Regions from separate parts of the Brevibacterium sp. CFH 10365 genome, predicted to be linked through region 1. Evidence: riboswitches for the same ligand, from Rfam matches in the RefSeq annotation. Region 1 holds a riboswitch; the other holds the start of a gene.
The links. Region 1 has a riboswitch for thiamine pyrophosphate ahead of FHG09_RS16515 (TenA family protein). Riboswitches for the same ligand answer to the same signal wherever they lie in the genome.

Region 1 (3,707 bases):
AACGTCTCACCCGGTTGCTCGGGGGCTTTGCCCGCACCGATCTCAAGCACGGACTTCTCCGCAACATCGAGGTCGTCGACGATGACATCGAGGTGCATCTGCTGCGGGTGAGCCTGACCGGGCCAGCTGGGCGCGTGATAGTCCTCGACCTGCTGGATGCAGATCGGCGGCCAGGAATCGGAGGTGACTTCCGCCCAGGTGCCGTCCTCGTCGACCGCGACCGTCCAGTCGAGGAGTTTTCCGTAGAACTCCGCGAGCTCGGCGGCGTCGGGAGCATCGAGCACGACAACGGGCTGCTTTGCTATAGCCATGCCCCGAGTCTACGCCGCGGCACGGACATGTCGAGGGCCCCGGCAGCCCCCGGGTCCAAGCAGTGGACGATCTGCTCGAGAGGCAACGGCAATCGCGCCAGGGACCCTGTTCGCGGAACGATGACGTGGCGTAAGATTGTTGAGCAGATCCGCCGGGCGAGCGATCGCGCCGGCACCCCAAGCGAAGGTGCGCGATGAGTTCTCACACTCTGCCTGTCGGCGACACTCCGGCGGTGTACATCATCCACGACAATCCGGAATGGATCGCCCCACTCACCGAGGCGCTCGATCGCCTCGACGTCCCTCATATCGAGTGGCTGCTGCCCGAGACCACGATCGATCTTGCTGCCGAACCTCCACAGGGGCTGTTCTGGTCGCGGCTGTCGGCGTCGGCGCACACCCGAACCGATCCGCATGTGAAGGAGTACGGACGCGCGGTCCTCGACTGGCTCGCCGCCGCTGGGCGCCGGGTCCTCAACGGTCGCGACGTCTACGAGCTCGAGGTGAGCAAAATCCGTCAGCATCGCGAGCTGGCCGGCCGCGGCTTCGACGTGCCGCGCACCGCAGCCGCATTCGGACCGCAGGCGCTCGTCGAGGCCGCGGGGACCTTCGCTCCCCCGTTCATCACGAAGCACAATCAGGGCGGGAAGGGACTCGGTGTCCGCCGCTTCGACTCCCATTCGGAGCTTTCCGACGCGGCTGCAGATTTCGCACCCCGCGGAGCGAATGCACCGATCGACGGCATCACCCTCATCCAGGAGTATGTGCAGCCGGCGCAGCCATTCATCACCCGTGCCGAATTCATCGGCGGCCGTTTCCACTATGCGGTGCGCGTCGACGTCTCCGGCGGGTCCTTCGAACTGTGCCCAGCCGATGCCTGCGAGATCCCCAGAGCCGAGGCCTCGAACAGTTCCGCTGCCACTCCGGTCAGCCAGTTCTCCCGCCGGGACGACATCACCACCGAGACACCGCTGATCGCTCACCTCGAGACGCTGCTGGTCGATCTTGGTGTCGCGATCGCCGGCATCGAGTTCATCGAAACTCTCGACGGCCGCCAGGTCGTCTACGACATCAACACGAACACGAACTACAACCCGACCGTCGAAACGGCCGAACAGCTGGCCGGTCGGCGGCCGGCCGCCGACCGGATCGCCGATTTCATCGCCGACACCCTCGCCGAGGTGGCCCCGCCGTCCGCGTCGCTCGCCGGGTCCGCATCCCGGTGAGCATCCGCATCCGGGTACTCACGGATCTGCTGACTGAGCTGCGCGCTGTCGGGCCCGGGCGTCGTGCGCTTGTGGCCCTCGACGGGGTCGACGGGGCCGGGAAGTCGACGATCGCCCGGGAACTCGTCGGTCTCGCGCAAAAGGGTTCGGGCGGTGCCGGCACTGCGTCGGTTCGTCCGGTCGCCACAGCTGGCATCGACGGGTTCCACCACGAGCGGGCGGTTCGCTGCGCCCGCGGCAAGGGACCGGAGACCTTCTACCGGGATTCCTACGACTACAGCGCATTCGTCGAGTCGGTCGTCGAACCCTTCCGCAGGGGTGAAGCGATCGTTGCTGCGGTGTGGGACGTCGACGCGGACCGGCCGATCGAGCCGGAACCTCGGATCCTGCCCAGCGACTGCGTCCTCCTCGTCGAAGGGATCTTCCTCCACCGTCCCGAGCTGCGCAATCTCTGGGATGCGAGCGTGTGGGTCGATGTGCCGTTCGAGGTCTCGGTTCCTCGCGGCAATGAGCGGTTTCCCGGACGCTTCGATGCCGACCCCGAGGATGAGTCGAACCACCGATATGTCGGCGGCCAGCGCCTCTACTTCGCCGAGGCGACCCCGTGGGAGCAGGCGACGTGGGTGCTCGACAACCGCGACCTCGACCGGCCGACCTTGACCGGTCGGCCCTGACTCGTTCGATCTGACAACTGTTCTTGTCAGAGTGGTAGGGTCGAGGGGCTACAGGGGAGCGCCGAAGGAGCCGACGCTGAGAGTGCACACGCAGACCCTTTGAACCTGATCCGGTGAGCACCGGCGGAGGAAGTGGAAGAGCAATGACCACCACAGACATCGACACGACGATCACCGTGGCCGCCGACGGAGCAGTGTCGGCACTGATGAGGTCGACGAGCAGACAATGGGCGGAGGCCGTCGACCACCGATTCGTCCGCGAACTCTTCGCCGGCACGGTCGACGACGCGGTCATGCGTGACTATCTCGTGCAGGACTATCAGTTCTTCGAGTCGTTCCTGTCCATGCTCGGTGCCTGCGTCGCCCATGCCGATGAGCTCGATGCGAAGCTGCGGTTCGCCCGGCAGCTGGGGATGCTCGCCGCCGATGAGGACACGTACTTCGTCGACTCCTTCGCCGAGCTGGGAGTGCTCCCCGATGGGTATCTCGACCCTGAGCTCACGGCGCCCACGGCGGGGTTCCGTGATCTCATGGACGAGTCCGTCACCTCGGCGTCATATCCGCAGCTGCTGATCGTCCTCGTCGTCGCCGAATGGCTCTACCTCGACTGGGCCGAATCCCAAGAGGCAAAACCGTCGCGCCAGGTGCACCGAAGATGGATCGACCTCCACCGAGGCGACGCTTTCCACGGTTGGGTGCAGTTCCTCGTCGACGAACTCGAACGCGTGTTCCCGACAGACGACGACCAGGGCTCAGACGCCGAGACCCTGAGTCGCACCTGGCACCAGGCCGTCGCCCTCGAATGCGACTTCTTCGACAACGTGTACGAAAACTGAGCCACCCCGGACTGCACACCGCAGCTGCCCAGCCCGCTGACCTAGACTGACCTCATGAGCACAGGTGTTGATGCAGTCGTCGTCGGATCCGGCCCCAACGGCATGGCCGCCGCGGTCACCCTGGCCCGCGCCGGGCTGTCCGTCGAGGTCTTCGAAGCTCAGTCGACGATCGGTGGCGGCGCCCGCACCCTCGACCTCGGTTTGGCGCCGGGCGTCACTCATGACATCTGCTCGGCCGTGCACCCGCTGGCCATTGCCAGCCCCTTCTTCGTCGACTTCGACCTGCGTGCCCGCGGCATGGAGCTGACCACCCCCGAGGTCTCCTACGCCCAACCCCTCGACGCCAAGCCCGCCGCGCTGGCGTTCCACGATCTCGACGAAACGGTCGACCGCCTCGGCGAGGCGGGACCGGAATGGCGACGTTTCTTCGCCCCTCTGCTCGATCGTGTCGATGACGCGATCTGGCTCTCCCTCGGTGACAAGCGTTCCGTGCCGGAGACACTGCGCGATATTCCCGGAATCGCGAACGTCGTGAAGTTCGGCCTGCGGCTGCTGAGCCAGGCCAGTCCTGCCTGGAACATTCCGCTCTCCCACGAATCGAGCCAGGCCCTGTTCACCGGCGTCGCCGCGCATGCGATCGGCGGACTGCCGGCGATGGGC
Region 2 (3,707 bases), on a different contig from region 1:
GGAGACGATGGTTTCGATGTTGTGCGGGTTGAGGATGCCCAGTCCGCTGCCGATCGGAGCGCCGGCCGGCATCACCACAGCCACCCCGGCGTCCTCCAGGCGTTTGGCCAGAGCCGGATCGTCGTTTGTGTAGGCGAAGACCGTGAACCCGTCGAGGACGAGCTCCTCGGCGGCGGCGAAGAGTTCGATGGGATCCGGCAGCAGGGTGTCCTCATCGGCGATGACCTCGAGTTTCACCCAATTCGTCTCCAGTGCCTCCCGGGCCAGGCGGGCTGTGAGCACGGCGTCCCGGGCCGTGTAGCAGCCGGCTGTGTTCGGCAGGACCCGAATCCCCAAGCGCTGCAGCATGCTGAATACCGAGTCTCGGGACTCGGCGTCGAAACGGCGCATCGCCACCGTGGTCAGCTCGGTCCCCGAAGCCAGCAGGGCGTCTTCGAGAATGCTCAGGGAACTCGCCCCACCCGTGCCCATCACGAGGCGGGACGACAGCTCCACGTCATCGATCGTCCAGGTCATCTCAGCCTCCCTGCACTGCGGTGACGATGTCGACGGTGTGCCCGTCGGCCAGGGTGAAACCGGACCAGGCTCCGCGTCGGATGACGTCACCGTCGACGGCCAGGGCGATGCCCAGACGTCCGCCGTCGGCAGGTGTCCCATCGGGGTTCAGCTCCCGTCCGGTGACGTCGGCGATGAGGTCGAGCGCCGAGGTGGCGCTCGACAGCTCATGGTGTTCGCCGTTGAGGACGATGGTCGGTGAGTGTTCGCGGTCGGTCATGAAAAGCTCCTCGCTGAGTGAGTGGTGGTGTCTTCTGTGGTGAAGCGCTGTGGGCACACGGACTGGAGCGTCCCGTCAGGTGGCCAGTCGGAAGCGGCACCCACGGCGAGTTCGGCACCGAGCCTGCCGCCGAGCGGGGCCAAGAGGATGCCGTGTCGGAAATACCCGGTGCTCACGACACAGCCGGAATCGATGCGCCCGATCATCGGCAGGTCATCAGGGGATCCGGGCCGGGCGCGCGTGGTGATGTCGGTGATCTCCGCATCGAGGATGCCGGGGACCAGTCGCTGTCCGTCAGCGAGCAGTCGGTGGATGGCTCCGGCAGGGGTGCCGGAGAGCCCGTCTTCACGGGAACTGGCGCCGAGCACGATCTCTCCGTCGGGGCGAGGCACCAGGTAGACGGAGCGACCGTTGACCAGACCGCGGATGACGCGCGTCAGCAGGGGAGTCACCTCGGCAGGGGCACGCAGCCTCAGAACATCACCCCAGACCTCTCGGATCGGCAGTTTTGGTGCACCCGCGATCTCAGTCACGGCATTGCCAGCGCAGACGATCACCTGATCGGCCTCCATCCGGCGGCCATCGGCCAGTCGGACACCCGCGGTCGCATCGCCGTCCTTGAGCAGCTCGGTCACCCGCTGCCGAACGAGCGACACCGCGTCGGCCGACAGGGCAGACAGCAGAGCGGCGGAGACCCGACGGGGGTCGATCGACCAATCACCGGGAATGTGCACGGCACCGGCCACGGCAGGCGCCAGCGACGGCTCGATCCGGCGAGCAGCGCTGCCGGTGATCAGTTCGGTGGCGAAACCGGACCGCGATTGTGCGTCGCGCAGCTCCCTCAGCGCCTGCAGATCGGCTCGGTCACCGGCGCACACCAGGGTTCCGGCATCCGTGAAGCCGAGATCGGCTCCGGCGGCGCTCGCCACCTCGGCGGCGAAATCCGGGTACATCTCCGCCGAGGCCCGCATCAGCGGATACAGGGGACTCTGCCCCCACACCACCTCGGCGGCGGGAGCGAGCATCCCCGCGGCAGCATGGCTCGCCCCCTGGGCAGGGGCGGGGTCGATGATGGTGGCTTCGGCGCCCAGACGGCGCAGATACCAGGCCGTGGACAGGCCGATGATCCCGGCGCCGACGACGATGACTCTCACAGCTTCTCCCTCCGGCGGCATGATCCGCATCAGGTCTGACGGTCGGCTCTTACGCCCTCTCAGCCTCGTTGGGAGGCTCCCGCGAACTCCTCTACTCTATGACCATGACCACACAGATGCCACCGCGCACCGCAGCGCGACATTCGAAGAGAGCCTGGCGGGAGGCCCGATTGGCCGAATCGTCGCTCTACCTGTGCACCGATGCCAGGACCGTGCAAGGCGACCTCGCCGAGTTCCTCGACGCCGCCTATTCCGGGGGAGTCGACATCATCCAACTGAGGGACAAGAGCCTCGAGGCCCGCGCCGAGATCACAGCACTGGAGATCCTCAAGGACGCCGCTGCCCGGCACGGCAAGCTCTTCTCCGTCAATGACCGTGCCGATGTCGCGCTCCTCACCGACGCCGATGTCTTCCACGTCGGACAGGGGGACCTCACCAGTGCTCAAGCCAGAGCCGTGCTCGGCCCCGACGTCGTCCTCGGCCGCTCCACACATTCCCTCGACCAGGCGCTCGCCGCCGATGCCGACCCCGAGACCGACTATTTCTGTGTCGGCCCGGTATGGGAGACCCCGACGAAACCCGGCCGTACCTCCGTGGGGACGGAACTGCTGACCGCCACCGCCGCCGTGGCGGCCACACCGTGGTTCGCCATCGGCGGGATCTCAGCTGGGGAGAGGTTGGATGCGATCCGGCAGGCGGGCGCGAACCGTGCCGTCGTCGTCCGTGCGATAACCTCGGCAGAGGATCCCGCTGCGGCCGCTCGGGAGCTCAAGGAGGATCTGAGATGACCGAAGCAGCTGTCAGCGCAACCACGGCAACCGGTGGAGGCGCCGACCTGTCGATCCTCATCGCCGGGGCAGGCGCCACCGGCGGAGCGTTCGGCACCTACCTGCACGAGGCCGGTCGCAATGTCACGTTCCTGCTCAGGCAGACTCGGGCGGAAGCCGTTCGCTCGGAAGGGCTGCGCTTCACTGCTCCCGATGATGACCGGACGAATCAGGTCGAGGTGGTCACCGCAGAGGAACTCAGCGCCGCACCGCAGACCTATGACCTCGTCATCGTCGCGGTCAAAGCAGGCGGCCTCGACTCGGTCATCGAAGACATCGGACCGGCTGTGGGAGAGCAGACGACGATCGTCCCGTTCCTCAACGGCATGGCCCAGATCGAGAAGCTGCAGAACCGCTATCCCGGACAGGTGCTCGGCGGACTCGTCAAGATCGTCGGCACCATCAGAGACGGTGCCGTCGTTCAACTCACCGATCTGGCCGTGATGACCATCGGCGGCATCGACGGCGCAGAAGCGTCGGCCCGGATCATCGAAGCACTGGACGTGCCCGGGTTCAGACTCCAGGTCATCGACGGAATCATCGACGGACTGTGGGAGAAGTGGATCTTCATCGCCGCAGCCGGAGTCGTCACCTGTCTGTTCCGTGCGCCGGTCGGAGCGATCATGGACGCCGGCGGCAGGCCGCATGTGCATGCCATCGTCGATGAACTCGAAGCTGTGGCGGCAGCCGCCGGACATTCGGTGTCAGAGCAGGCCCACGCGATGACGCTGAAGATGCTCACCGAGGACGGGTCTGCCTTCACCTCATCCCTCTACCGGGACGTGACGGCCGGTCTGCCGAGCGAGACGGAGCACATCCTCGGCGATCTGGCGCGCACAGCAGACGAACTGGGAGCAGCGACTCCGCTGCTCGATCTCACACTTGTGCAGCTGCGGGCAGGTGCTGCCCAGCAGAAGCGGCCCTGACTTCGGCTGTGCCCGTGCGCAGCAT

Region 2: another riboswitch for thiamine pyrophosphate. It lies ahead of thiO (glycine oxidase ThiO); the one in region 1 lies ahead of FHG09_RS16515 (TenA family protein).

Annotation. Positions count from the first base shown of each region.
Region 1 covers NZ_VIGO01000008.1:154,823-158,529, forward strand. The annotation lists gene FHG09_RS16500 (VOC family protein) at 1-311, opposite strand, end outside; gene FHG09_RS16505 (ATP-grasp domain-containing protein) at 506-1,537, shown strand; gene FHG09_RS16510 (uridine kinase) at 1,534-2,211, shown strand; TPP riboswitch at 2,254-2,360, shown strand; gene FHG09_RS16515 (TenA family protein) at 2,355-3,047, shown strand; gene FHG09_RS16520 (phytoene desaturase family protein) at 3,102-3,707, shown strand, end outside.
Region 2 covers NZ_VIGO01000005.1:297,296-301,002, forward strand. The annotation lists gene FHG09_RS12175 (thiazole synthase) at 1-516, opposite strand, end outside; gene thiS (sulfur carrier protein ThiS) at 518-775, opposite strand; gene thiO (glycine oxidase ThiO) at 772-1,929, opposite strand; TPP riboswitch at 1,919-2,022, opposite strand; gene thiE (thiamine phosphate synthase) at 2,034-2,717, shown strand; gene FHG09_RS12195 (ketopantoate reductase family protein) at 2,714-3,682, shown strand; gene FHG09_RS12200 (DedA family protein) at 3,633-3,707, opposite strand, start outside.